Regions from separate parts of the Nocardiopsis sp. NPDC057823 genome, predicted to be linked through region 2. Evidence: predicted binding sites of a transcription regulator. Region 2 holds the regulator's gene; each other region holds the start of a gene.
What was found. Region 2 encodes LexA, which represses DNA repair genes until DNA is damaged. Its sites were predicted from a motif close to TCGAACANNTGTTCGA; they were not measured.

Region 1 (4,419 bases), on a different contig from region 2:
GCGCGCCTCGGCGGCCGGGGCGTCCCCCTCGTACAGGAACGCCGCCGTGTACTCCATCAGCAGCGACCGGGCGAACGGCGAGGCCCGGTCGGTCTCCACCTCCACCACGCGCACGTCGCGCGAGCGCACCCCGCGCAGCACCTCCACCAGCGCGGGCACGTCGAACAGGTCCCGCAGGCACTCGCGCGCCGTCTCCAGCACGATCGGGAACGACCCGTAGCGGCCCGCCACCGACAGCAGGTGCGAGGCGCGCAGCCGCTGCTGCCACAGCGGCATCCGCCGGTCCGGCCGCTGCCGCGGCAGCAGCAGCGCCCGGGCTGCGCACTCGCGGAACCGGGACGCGAACAGCGCCGACCCGGTCAGCTCGTCGGTGACCACCGCCTCCACGGTCTCGGGGTCCACCGCCACCAGCTCGGCCAGCACCCCCGGTTCGTCCAGGCCGCCCACGGTGTCGGGCAGGTTCAGCACGATCCCGTCGTCCCCGTGCAGCACCCGGCTCTCCACCCCGTACCGCTCCCGGATCCGCGCGGCGACGGCCAGCGCCCAGGGGGCGTGCACGCGGTCGCCCAGCGGCGAGTGGACCACCACCCGCCGGTCGCCCACCTGGTCGCGGAACCGCTCGATGACCACCGTGCGGTCGTCGGGGACGTGACCGGTCGCGTCCCGCTGCTCGGCGACGTAGGCCGCCAGGTTGCGGGCCGCCCACGGGTCCAGCCCCGAGAACTCCGCCGCCGCCTCCCGCGGCGCCTCGCCCAGCCTGCGCACCGCCGCGCCGATGGCCCGGCCCAGCTCCACCGGGCGGCCCTGGGCGTCGGCCTTCCAGAACGGCATCCGGCCCGGCCGACCCGGGGCCGGGGAGACCAGCACCCGGTCGGCGGTGATCCCCTCGATCCTCCAGGTGGTGGAGCCCAGGACGAACACGTCGCCCACCCGGGACTCGTACACCATCTCCTCGTCCAGCTCCCCGACCCGGGTCGGCGCTTTCTCCGCGCCGGCCAGGTGCACCGTGTACATGCCCCGGTCGGGGATGGTGCCCCCGGCGACCACCGCCAGCCGCTGGGCGTCGGGCCGGGCCCGCAGGACGCCCTCACGGCGGTCCCACACCAGGCGGGGCCGCAGCTCGGCGAACTCGTCGGAGGGGTAGCGGCCCGACAGCATGTCCAGGACCGACTCCAGCACGCTGTCGGCCAGGTCGGAGAACGGGGCGGCCCGCCGCACCACCGCGGCCAGCTCCGCCACCGGCCACTCGTCCATCGCGACCATCGCGACGATCTGCTGGGCCAGCACGTCCAGCGGCGACCGGGGCATGCGCAGCGGCTCGATGTCGCCCGCGCGCATCCGCTCCACCGCCACCGCCGTCGTGAGCAGGTCGCCCCGGAACGCCGGGAGGAACACCCCGCGCGAGGTGCCGCCCACCTGGTGCCCGGCCCGCCCCACCCGCTGGAGCCCGGACGCCACCGACGGGGGCGCGGCCACCTGCACCACCAGGTCCACCGCGCCCATGTCCACACCCAGCTCCAGGCTGGAGGTGGCCACCACGCAGCGCAGCCGCCCCGCCTTGAGGTCGTCCTCGACCACCGCCCGTTCGGCCTTGGACATCGACCCGTGGTGGGTGCGGGCGATGACCGGCGCGGCGCCCCGGCTGCTCCCGGACTGGGCGATGACGAGCGCGGGCACCTCCGCGGGCGGCAGGTCGGCGCCGTGGCGCTCGGCGTACAGGTCGTTGAGGCGGGCGCACAGCCGCTCCGCGGTCCGCCGGCCGTTGGTGAACACGATGGTGGACCGGTGCTCCTCCACCAGGTCCAGCACCCGGCGCTCCAGGTGCGGCCACAGCGAGCCGGCGCCGGCCGGGGGGCCCGCGGCCGGAGGGGCGCCCGCGGGGGAGGCGTCCGCCGGGACCGGGGGGCCGGGGGCCTCCAGCGGCTCCACCTCCGCGCCGGTCTCCTCCGGGTCCCCGGGGCCCAGGGCCCGGGGCGGCGGGGGCAGGTGGGGCTCCTCCATGTCGAACACCGGCACCGCCACGCTCAGGTCCAGGTGCGGTGCGTCCGGCGGCGCCACGATCGCGGCGCCGCCCAGGAACTCCGCGACCGTCTCCGCCGGGCGCACCGTCGCCGACAGGCCGATCCGCAGGGTGCGCCGGTCCACCAGCTCCTCCAGCCGCTCCAGGCTCAGGGCCAGGTGGGCGCCGCGCTTGGTGCCCGCCAGGGCGTGCACCTCGTCCACGATCACCGTCTCCACCCCGGCCAGCCCCTCGCGGGCCCGCGAGGTCAGCACCAGGAACAGCGACTCGGGGGTGGTGATGAGGATGTCCGGCGGCCGGGTGGCCATTCGCCGCCGCTCGTCCGCCGGGGTGTCGCCGGTGCGCACGCCCACCGACACGGGGGACACCGGGGCGCCCGACTCCGCGGCGGCCGCGGAGATACCCGCCAACGGGACGCGCAGGTTGCGCTCCACGTCCACGGCCAGCGCCTTGAGGGGCGAGACGTACAGCACCCGGCACCGGCGGGCCGGGTCCTCGGGGACGGGGGAGGAGAGCAGGCGGTCCAGCGACCACAGGAACGCCGCCAGCGTCTTGCCCGACCCGGTCGGGGCCACCACGAGGGTGTCCTTCCCGCCCGCGACCGACGCCCAGGCGCCCTCCTGGGCCGGGGTCGGTCCGCCGGGGAAGGCGCGTTCGAACCAGGCCCGGGTGGCGGGCCCGAAGAAGGACGGTGTCATCCGTTAAGTCTGCACCCCGGGGGCGACGATTCCGGGGAGGCGGCCTGTGGACGACGGCCGACACCGGAGCGGGGGATCGACGATACTGGGGCCGATGAGACTGACTGTTTTCTGGCACAACATGTACGAGCAGTTCGGCGAGGCGTACGCGCAGAGCCTGGCCAAGGACTACGTGATCGAGGGGCTGGGCTCGCGCACCGTCGAGGGGGCGCTCGCCGACGGGGTCGCGGCCAAGGAGGTCTGGCGGGCCGTCTGCGACGCGTTCGACCTCCCGGCCGCGGCGCGCTGACCACAGGGGAGAAGAGGGGGGACGCGTTCGCGCGTTCGAACGGAAATCGAACAGGGGTTCGGGTAGGCTGGGTTTTCCACAGGCCGACGCCGGACATCGCGATTGTCGGACCGACCGCGTAGCGTCGTGCGCATCATGAAGAAGAAGGCATCGACCCAACAGGGGTATCCCGTGGCATCTGGAGACCGAGAGAAGGCTCTCGAAACCGCCCTCGCGCAGATCGAGCGGCAGTTCGGCAAGGGCTCCGTCATGCGCCTGGGCGACGACGACCGTCCGCCCATCGAGGCCATCCCCACCGGGGCGATCGCCCTCGACGTGGCGCTGGGCATCGGCGGCATCCCGCGCGGCCGGATCATCGAGGTGTACGGCCCCGAGTCCAGCGGTAAGACCACCGTCGCGCTGCACGCGGTGGCCAACGCGCAGCGGATGGGCGGCATCGCCGCGTTCGTCGACGCCGAGCACGCGCTGGACCCCGAGTACGCCAAGAAGATCGGCGTCGACACCGACAACCTGCTGCTGTCCCAGCCGGACACCGGCGAGCAGGCGCTGGAGATCGTCGACATGCTGATCCGCTCCGGCGCCGTCTCCATCATCGTCATCGACTCCGTGGCGGCCCTGGTGCCCCGCGCCGAGATCGAGGGCGAGATGGGCGACAGCCACGTCGGCCTGCAGGCCCGGCTCATGTCGCAGGCGCTGCGCAAGATCGCCGGCGCGCTCAACCAGACCGGCACCACCGCGATCTTCATCAACCAGCTCCGCGAGAAGGTCGGCGTGATGTTCGGCTCCCCGGAGACCACCAGCGGTGGCCGGGCGCTGAAGTTCTACTCGTCGGTGCGCCTGGACGTGCGCCGCATCGAGACCCTCAAGGACGGCACCGACGCGGTCGGCAACCGCACCCGCGTCAAGGTCGTCAAGAACAAGGTCGCGCCGCCCTTCAAGCAGGCCGAGTTCGACATCCTGTACGGGGTGGGCGTCTCCCGCGAGGGCAGCCTCATCGACCTGGGCGTGGAGCACGGCATCGTGCGCAAGTCGGGCGCCTGGTACACCTACGACGGCACCCAGCTCGGCCAGGGCAAGGAGAACGCGCGCAACTTCCTGCGCGACAACTCCGACATCGCCAACGAGGTCGAGAAGAAGATCAAGGAGAAGCTGGGCGTCTCCACCGGCGACGACAGCGCCTCGGGTCCGGAGGACCCCAAGGCCGCGGCCGCCGACAAGGCCCCTGCGGACAAGGCGGCCCCCGCCGCGGCTCCGGCGGCGGCCGACAAGGCCCCCGCCAAGAAGGCCCCGGCCAAGACCACCACCGTCAAGGCGCCCGCGACGGATGCGTGAGGCCGACACCCCGCCGGACGGCGACGGCCCCGACGCCGCGCCGTCGTCCGGCGGGGAGAAGGCACTGAACAGGGCCCGCA
Region 2 (4,419 bases):
AGCACCAGGGCCGGTGCGGCGTCCACCAGGGTGTGGGCGCGCAGCGCGTAGAGGGAGCCCTCGCTGTGCCCGACCACCGCGGTGCGGGCCGGGTCCACCTCGCTCTGCTCCACCAGCGCCTCGTAGGCCGCGGCCATCTGGGCGTCGAACACGTCCGGGTCCACCGGGGCGTCCGGGTCGAGGCCGCCCAGTCCGGTCTCGCCGCTGCCGAGCTTGTCGTAGCGCAGGGAGGCCACCCCCGACTCGGCCAGGAGGCGGGCGAAGTTGAGGTTGGTGTTCGCGTCGGGGCGCATGTCGGCGTTGCCGTCGCGGTCGGTGGGGCCGCTGCCCGAGACGATCAGCGCGCCCGGTACCGGGCCGGACGTGTCCGCGGGCAGGGTGAGGGTGGCGAACACCTCGATCCCGTCCACGGTGAAGCTCAGCTCCCGCTCGGAACCCGCCACCCCGGGCGGCGGGGCGGCCTCCTCCTCGGCCGGAGCGCAGGCGGAGGTCGACAGCAGGGCCGCGGCCGCGGCGACCGCCACGGCGCGCCCTCGGACACGCGGGAAGACGAGGGAAGCGAACACCCCCATAGCCTAGGCGCCCGGGAGGACGCCCGATGCCCCGGGCGGCCCGGAGCGGCGGGGGCCGCCACCCGTGTCCGGGACGGCCACCGGCCGCCGCCGCGGCGGCCCGCCGGTCGCACCCGTGGCCCCGCACGGGTGCGACATGTCCCGTACCGCCCGCGGACCCGCGCCCGGCGCCGCCCGGCGGGGCGGACCGGCCGGGGGACGACCGGGGGCGTATCGCTCAGACGCGGCGCATCACGGTGACGACCTTGCCCAGGATGGTGGCCGCGTCGCCGTTGATCGGCTCGTAGGCGTCGTTGCGCGGCATCAGCCACACGTGCCCGTCCTCGGTGCGGCGCAGCACCTTGACCGTGGCCTCCTCGTCCAGCAGCGCCGCGACGATGTCCCCGTTCTCGGCGTCCGGCTGCTGGCGGACCACCACCATGTCCCCGTCGGTGATGGCGGCGTCGGTCATCGAGTCGCCGACCACGGTGAGCATGAACAGCCGGCCCTCGCCGACCAGCTGCCGCGGCAGGGACAGCACGTCCTCCACCGACTCCTCGGCCAGGATGGGACCGCCCGCGGCGATCCGCCCCACCAGGGGCACCCGGGCGGCGTGCGCCGGGTCGGACTCCTCGGCGGCGACCAGCGCGCGCACCCCGGGGCGGCCCGGCTGGCGCAGCTCCACGGCCCGCGGCCGGTTCTGGTCGCGGTACAGGTAGCCCTTGCGCTGGAGCACCTTGAGCTGGTGCGCGACGCTGGAGGGGCTGGACAGGCCGACCGACTCCCCGATCTCCCTGATCGACGGCGGGTAGCCGCGCTCGCGCAGGTACCGCTGGATACAGTTCAGGACGCTCTGCTGGCGGGCGGTGAGCTTGGGCGCCTCCTCGGGCGCGCCCGCCTCGCCCACGGGCGCGAGAACGGTGGTGGTTGCGGAATCCAGGGGTCCGGGATTCTCCTCCGGCACGGCCGGCCTCCTCGGCATCGGTTCGGTCAGGGCCTGCTTGCACGACTGGCCACCACCGGTCTGCGACCGCTCCGGACCCTGTGTCCACGTGATGGCGAAACCGGCGTGAAATCAAGGCCAACGTTAGTCGTTGCGCACGGTGATATCAAACAAGCGTTCGAGGCCTGTGGACAATTGCCGAGAGGATTTTCCGCGGCGCTTTTCCGGCCTCACTTACGTGTGTACACGTGTTCACGTCGCGTCGCCCCCGGAATGGCGGAAGATGTGCCGACGGGTTCGAGAACGGGGGGATGCGGGGCGGATCACCCCCGGGCAAGGGCTCGACCGAAAACCCCGAGCCGCGCCGTGGAAGGGGATTCGCGGCGATATCCTGGGCGGCGCGCGGCTGTGACACGCGGGGCGCGCGAAAGTTGCGGTTCGTCCGACCCTCCGACTAGGTTCGACCACAACATCTGGTGTCGCTGTTTGAGGCGTCGGCCCAGGAGTTGTGGTTAAGTAGACCCAGGGTTGTCAGTTCGGCGAGGGAAGCAGGTGAGCCGGGATGCACTGTCCGTTCTGCCGCCATCCGGACACCCGGGTGATCGACAGCAGGTCCACCGACGACGGCGCGGCCATCCGCCGCCGCCGTTCCTGTCCTGCCTGCGAACGCCGTTTCACCACACAGGAGACCGTCCTGCTGATGGTCGCCAAGCGCTCCGGCGTCACCGAGCCCTTCAGCCGGACCAAGATCATCGCCGGGGTCCGCCGGGCCTGCCAGGGCCGCCCGGTCTCCGAGGACGCGCTGGCCAAGCTCGGCCAGCAGGTCGAGGAGGAGATCCGCGGCCGCGGCGTCGCGGAGGTCCCGGCCCACGAGATCGGCCTGGCCATCCTGGGCCCCATGCGCGACCTCGACGAGGTCGCCTACCTGCACTTCGCCAGTGTCTACCGCGGTTTCGAGAGCCTCGCCGACTTCGAGGCCGAGATCGCCAGCCTGCGCAGCGACCGCGAGGCCGAGGCCCGGGCCAAGGAAGAGGCCGACACCACGGCCTGACGCACCGCTCCCCGGGGGCGCCGAGGGAACGCCCCCGAGCGACGGTTCCGCGCGCGGGCCGCGCCCGCGCCCTATCTTCGGGGGACTCCGCCATGACGGAAACCACCAGCGGATCGACGGGACGCAAGGGCAAGGGGAGGCGCAAGGGGCTGAAGATCCCGCGGATCTTCACCACCGAAGGCGTTCATCCCTACGACACCCTGGAATGGGAGCGCCGGGACGTCGTCATGACGAACTGGCGCGACGGAACGGTGAACTTCGAACAGCGCGGGGTCGAGTTCCCCTCGACCTGGTCGATGAACGCCACACAGATCGTCGCCGGGAAATACTTCCGGGGCGCGCTCGGCACCCCGGAACGGGAGTGGAGCCTCAAGCAGCTCATCGACCGGGTCGTCGGCGTCTACACCCGCACCGGCCGCGAGCACGGGTACTTCGCAGGCGAGGCCGACGCCGAGGTCTTCGACCACGAACTCAAGTACGCGCTCGCCCACCAGCTCTTCAGCTTCAACTCACCCGTCTGGTTCAATGTCGGAACCCGCGCGAAGGCCCAGGTGAGCGCCTGCTTCATCCTGTCGGTCGACGACACCATGGAGTCGATCCTCGACTGGTACAAGGAGGAGGGGATCATCTTCAAGGGCGGCTCGGGGGCGGGGGTCAACCTCTCCCGGATCCGCTCCAGCAGGGAACTGCTCTCCTCCGGGGGCAGCGCCTCGGGGCCCGTGTCGTTCATGCGCGGCGCCGACGCCTCCGCGGGCACCATCAAGTCCGGCGGGGCCACCCGGCGGGCCGCCAAGATGGTGGTGCTCGACGTCGACCACCCCGACATCGGGGAGTTCATCGACACCAAGGCGCACGAGGAGCGCAAGATCCGGGCGCTGCGCGACGCCGGGTTCGACATGGACCTGGGCGGCGCCGACATGGCCAGCGTCCAGTACCAGAACGCCAACAACTCGGTGCGGGTCTCCGACGCGTTCATGCGCGCCGTCGAGGACGGCGGGCGCTTCGGCCTGGTCGCCCGCACCACCGGCGAGGTCGTCGACGAGGTCGACGCCAAGGCCCTGTTCCACCGCATGGCCGAGGCCGCCTGGGAGTGCGCCGACCCGGGCGTCCAGTACGACGACACCATCCAGGACTGGCACACCACCCCCGAGTCCGGACGCATCACCGCCAGCAACCCGTGCTCGGAATACCTCCATTTGGACGATTCGTCCTGCAACCTGGCGTCGGTCAACCTGCTCGCGTTCCTGCGCGAGGACGGCACGTTCGACGTCGAGGGGTTCACCCGGCTGACGGAGCTGGTCATCACCGCGATGGACATCTCCGTGACCTTCGCCGACTTCCCCACCGAGAAGATCGCCGAGACCACCCGCGCCTACCGCCAGCTCGGCATCGGCTACGCCAACCTCGGCGCCCTGCTCATGGCCACCGGCCACGCCTACGACTCCGAGGGCGGGCGCGCCGTCGCCGCCGCGATCACCTCGCTGATGACCGGCGTCGCCTACCGGCGCAGCGCCGAGCTGGCCGGTGTGGTGGGCCCCTACGAGGGCTACCGGCGCAACGAGGCGTCCCACATCCGGGTCATGCGCAAGCACGCCGCCGCCAACGGCGCACTGCGCACCGTCGGCGCCCTGGAGGAGCCGATCCACGCCGCCGCCACCCGCGCCTGGGCCGACTGCCTGGAGGCCGGCGAACGCCACGGCTGGCGCAACGCCCAGGCGAGCCTCCTCGCGCCCACGGGGTGCCTGACCGGGGACACCCTGGTCACCACCGACCGGGGGCTGACCCGGCTGACCGAGCTGGGCGATGTGCACGGCCCCCGTTGGCAGGACCTGTCCGCCACCGTCTCCACGGACGAGGGACCGAGGCGGGCCACG
Region 3 (4,419 bases), on a different contig from region 2:
GACGGGAAGCCCTGGGCGGGCTGCCCGTGCGGCGGCGGGGCGTATCCGGCGGGCATCCGGTGGGTGGCGGGGGGCTGGGGCCCGGAGGGCCCGTGGTGCGCCCGCTCGTGGAGGGTGGGCGGCACCTGGCCGCCGGGGCCCTGGTGGGCGGTGGAGGGGGGCAGTTCGCGGCCCGGGTGGTAGGGCAGGGTCGGGTTCGCGCCGGTGCCGCCCCCGTAGTGGACCTGCCCCTGCGGGAAGGGGGTGGTGGCCCCCTCGGGCGGGGTCTGCCCGTGCGGCGGGGTGGCCGGTGCGGGCGGGGCCCCCGGGACGGGGGCGCCGGTCGGCACCTCCCAGGAGTCGCTGATGCTGCGCCGCACCTCGGCCTCGGCCGGTGCGTCCTGGCCGGTCAGGCGGGCCAGGATCTGCTGTGAGGTGGGCCGCCGGGACGGGTCCTTGTCCAGGGCGGCGGCCACCAGGTCGTACAGGCCCGGGTCCAGGCCCTCCAGCCGGGGCGGGGCCGACGTGATGTTGTGCAGCACGGCGGGCACGGAGACGGCGTCGAACGGCGCCTCCCCGATCCCCGCGAAGGCCACCAGGCAGCCCCAGGCGAAGATGTCGGCCGCGGCCGTGGGCCGCTCGCCCATCAGCAGTTCCGGGGCCATGTACGAGGGGGTGCCCATCAGCTGGCTGGACCGGGTGACCCCGCCGGAGTCCTCCAGGGCGCGGGCGATCCCGAAGTCGATCACCTTGGGGCCCACCGGGGACAGCAGCACGTTGCCGGGCTTGAGATCGCGGTGGATCACCCCCGACCCGTGGATGGCGGTGAGCGCGGCGGCCACGCCCATGGCCAGGCCGTCCAGGGTGCCCCCGGTCATCGGGCCGCCCTGGCGGACCGCCTCGTCCAGGTTCGGTCCCGGGACGTACTCGGAGACGATGAACAGGGTGTCTCCCTCCAGGCGGGCGTCGATGACCCCCGCCGTGGAGAACCGGGCCACCCGGCGGGCCGACTCCACCTCTCGGGCGAACCGCAGCCTGAACGACTCGTCGTCGGCGAGGTCGGGGTGGATGAGCTTGACGGCGACGGGCCGGCCGGAGGCGTCCTCCGCCAGGTAGACGGTGCCCATGCCGCCACGGCCCAGGCGCGCGGTGATCCGGTAGCCACCGAGTTCACGGGGGTCGCCCGCGCGCAGGGGTTTGCCGCTCTGGTGGCCGTTCGACGTCACGTGGAGGGTCCTCGCATGGATCGGGGATGGGGTGGTGCAAGCGTATCGACGGCGACACGCCGTGCGGTTCCGAACGGGGGGAGCCCGCGTCCGGACGCGCACGCCGGAGGGGGTGCCGCACACCGGTCACATGAGGTGATGCCGACCTTCGCGAAACAGTTCCACGGGTCCGCCGATTTCGCTACTGTGGGAACACTTGTTCGAACATCTGTCCGTATCTTCCCCGCGGGCGGGCGCATCCGGGGCCGGAGGGGTCGATGCCGAGGGGAAGTGTCGTGGGAAGGTACTACGGGACAGAGGTGACGGTCGTGGAGGACGCGGGCCGGCCGGCCCGGTTCACCTGGAACGGCAGGGTCTACGGCGTGCGCCGGATCATGGAGCACTGGGTCACGCCCCAGGACGGGTGGCGGGCCTCGCGCGGCCCTCTGACGCCCCGGAGCGAGCACTGGCGGCTGGAGGCCGGCGCCGCCGGATCCGAGGGGGTGTACGAACTGCGCCACGACACCGCCACCGGGACCTGGTCGCTGTCCCGGGTGTGGGGGTGAGGCGGGGCGTGCGCCGTGCCGGGGCTCAGGGTGCCGGGGGCCGGTCCCGGAGGTCGGCGGGGAGCAGCCCGTACACGACCAGGTCGGCGCGGCGGCCCCCGTGCAGGGGCATGGCGCCGCGCTCCACGCCCTCCAGGGTGAACCCGGCCTTCTCGGCCACCCGGCGCGAGGCGGTGTTCCGTGTCGCCGCCTTGATCTCCAGCCGCTGGAACCCCTGGTCCAGGGCCCAGCGGGACACCGCCACCACCGCCTCGGTGATGTGGCCCCGGCCGCGCTCGCCGGGGGCCGCCCAGTAGCCGATCTCGCTGTTCATCGCCTGCCACATCACGCGGACCAGCCCCACCGCGCCCACCAGCCGGCCGCCGTCCCTCAGCGTGACCGCCCACTGCTGGCCCTCGCCGCCGGTGCGCATCCCCGGGGCGATCTCCCGGCACCACTGCTCGGCGTCCGCGCGCGTGTAGGGGGCGTCGGGGCGGGGGAGCGGGAGCCATGCCTGCAGGCCCGGGTCGCTGCAGGAGGCGTACACGTCGTCGATGTCGTCCTCGATGAAGGCGCGCAGGCGCAGGCGCTCGGTCTCCAGGACGACGGAGGGCAGGACCGGGCGCGGTGGGCGCAGGGCGGTCATGGGGAACTCCCGGGTTCGCAGGACTCGGTCCCACAAGCGTAGACACGCCTCGCGACCGGCCCCGCCGACCCCGACGGACCCGTGCGGTCGGCGCCGGAGCGCCGACCGCGGCGGATCAGACCGGGCCGCGTGCGACGCGGTCGCGGATCGCGGTGTCGAACACCTCGGCGAAGGCGTTGCCCGGGCACTCGGTGGACAGCCAGTCGCGGTGCCGGCCCAGTGCCGGGCCGGGGGTGACGGCCCCGGTGGCGGGGTTGGTGTAGTCGATCCGGGCGCGGGGGTCCACCCCGGTCACCGCGCACAGCAGGCGCAGTACGCGGACCAGCGAGTCCTGGGCGGCCGGGGTGGGCAGGGCGTCGGTGAAGTCCCCGAGCAGGCACACGCCGATGTTGCCGTGGTTGACGCCGAAGGCGTGCCCGGCGGTGACCGAACGCGCCCGGCCGGGCAGCGGGAGACCGGAGAAGACGGGGACGCCGTCCTCGCCGGAGTGGCGCCCCTCGTACACCCCGCCCTCGGGGTCGATGAGCAGGTGGTAGCCGATGTCGCCCCAGGCCTGCTCCACCGCGTGCAGGTAGTACACGGCGCGCACGTCGGCGGAGTGGTCGCCGGTGGTCGCCATGGCGGTGTGGTGCACGGTGATCGCCTGCACCGGGTGGAAGACCGCGGGCCACAGGTCGTTCCCCTCGCCGTCGAACCTCCAGGACTCGTCGGCGCCCCACCCGGCGCGCGTGCGCAGGCGCAGGGCGGGCGGGCCCGCGGGTCGGCCGTCCCCGGCGGACAGGGTGGTCCGCTCGGGCCCGCCGACGCGCAGGCCCTCGCCGTCGAACAGGTTCACGGCGGCGGTGTCCCCCTCGATGTCGGCCTCGTACCCGGTGGCGCCCTCGGGGGCGCGGACCAGGGCCGAGCCGACCGGGGCGTCGTCGTCGCGCCCCTCGGCGTGCAGGTGGAGGGGCTCCCAGGCGCCGGTGCCGGAGGGGGTGTGGAAGCGGATGGCGCCGCGGGCGCCGGGGCGGCCGGTCACCGTGACCACGTCGAACGGCCGCCCGGTGCGGACGGGGGTGCCCGCGGGGGCGGTCTCGGCCAGGACGCGGGGGACGGTACCGTCCCCGGCGGCCAGAGCGGCTCGCGGTGCCGCGACACCGCCCAGCGCGGCCAGTCCGGCCGCGGCGGTGGCACCGGTGAGGAACGTGCGTCGTCGCATACGGGTCGTCTCCTTGGGGTGAGCGATGGGGACCCGGGGGCAGGGAGCCCTGACACTCTCGCACATGACCGACCACGGTGGGTGACGGACGGCGGACGGAGGCGGGGGAGCCTGGCCGGATCCGGCCGCGCCGCTCCGCGGCTCCGGGCGCCGGCGGCCGGCCCCGCGTTCCGCCGATCCGGCCCCGGCCGGTCGCGCGCCCCCTTCCGGAACCCGCCTCCACCTGGGAGGACAGGGGGATATGCGGACACCGTCCGCGCGCCTTCAGGGTGACTCTGGCACAGTTGACGGTGATGTGCGGGGCTTGGGGAGAGGGGGTCGAGAGGCGATCCGCCCAAGGCCCGGGGGACCCGTGCGAGCGGTACGCCGCCGCAGACTACGCTTACCGGTCGAACACCGGGACGAGCAGTGGGAACGGGCAGTCGACACACCTTCACGGGGGGCGATCATGACCGAGGACGACCGAGAGGACTCCCGCCGCGGCGGCGCGGGCGGCGAGGACCCCCGCGGCCGGACCGCCGGGGCGCCCGGCTTCGGGCCGCTCGGCGGCCTGCTCGACGGCCTGCCCGAGAGCGGCCGCGGCACCAGGCCCCGGCGGCCGGCGGCGGCCAACCCGTTCCGGCGGCCCGACCCGGCTCCCGCCGCCCGCCCCGAGCGGTCCCCGGCGGCCCCACCGCCCCCGGCCCCCGCCGCGCCGCCGCCCGAGCCGGAGGACCGGGCCGAGCCCGCCGCCCGGGCACCCGAACCCGAACCGCCCGCCGACCCCGCCCCGACCCCGCCGGCCCGGCCCAACGTGATCCCCTTCCGGAACACGCCCGAGCCCGACCCCCGGGCCGAGCACCC

Region 1: a site for LexA is predicted at 3,054-3,069, ahead of recA (recombinase RecA). Genes of this name have one in related genera too.
Region 3: a site for LexA is predicted at 1,394-1,409, ahead of ACFVNO_RS20555 (DUF6504 family protein). Genes of this name have one in related genera too.

Annotation. Positions count from the first base shown of each region.
Region 1 is NZ_JBHVLR010000010.1:214,809-219,227, reverse strand. It holds gene ACFVNO_RS18280 (DEAD/DEAH box helicase) at 1-2,718, opposite strand, end outside; gene ACFVNO_RS18275 (DUF3046 domain-containing protein) at 2,813-3,007, shown strand; gene recA (recombinase RecA) at 3,179-4,339, shown strand; gene ACFVNO_RS18265 (regulatory protein RecX) at 4,332-4,419, shown strand, end outside.
Region 2 is NZ_JBHVLR010000003.1:273,914-278,332, reverse strand. It holds gene ACFVNO_RS07755 (alpha/beta hydrolase family protein) at 1-572, opposite strand, end outside; gene lexA (transcriptional repressor LexA) at 790-1,515, opposite strand; gene nrdR (transcriptional regulator NrdR) at 2,057-2,545, shown strand; gene ACFVNO_RS07740 (vitamin B12-dependent ribonucleotide reductase) at 2,638-4,419, shown strand, end outside.
Region 3 is NZ_JBHVLR010000013.1:46,309-50,727, reverse strand. It holds gene ACFVNO_RS20560 (serine/threonine-protein kinase) at 1-1,205, opposite strand, end outside; gene ACFVNO_RS20555 (DUF6504 family protein) at 1,463-1,750, shown strand; gene ACFVNO_RS20550 (GNAT family N-acetyltransferase) at 1,776-2,375, opposite strand; gene ACFVNO_RS20545 (peptidoglycan recognition family protein) at 2,491-3,576, opposite strand; gene cobT (nicotinate-nucleotide--dimethylbenzimidazole phosphoribosyltransferase) at 4,025-4,419, shown strand, end outside.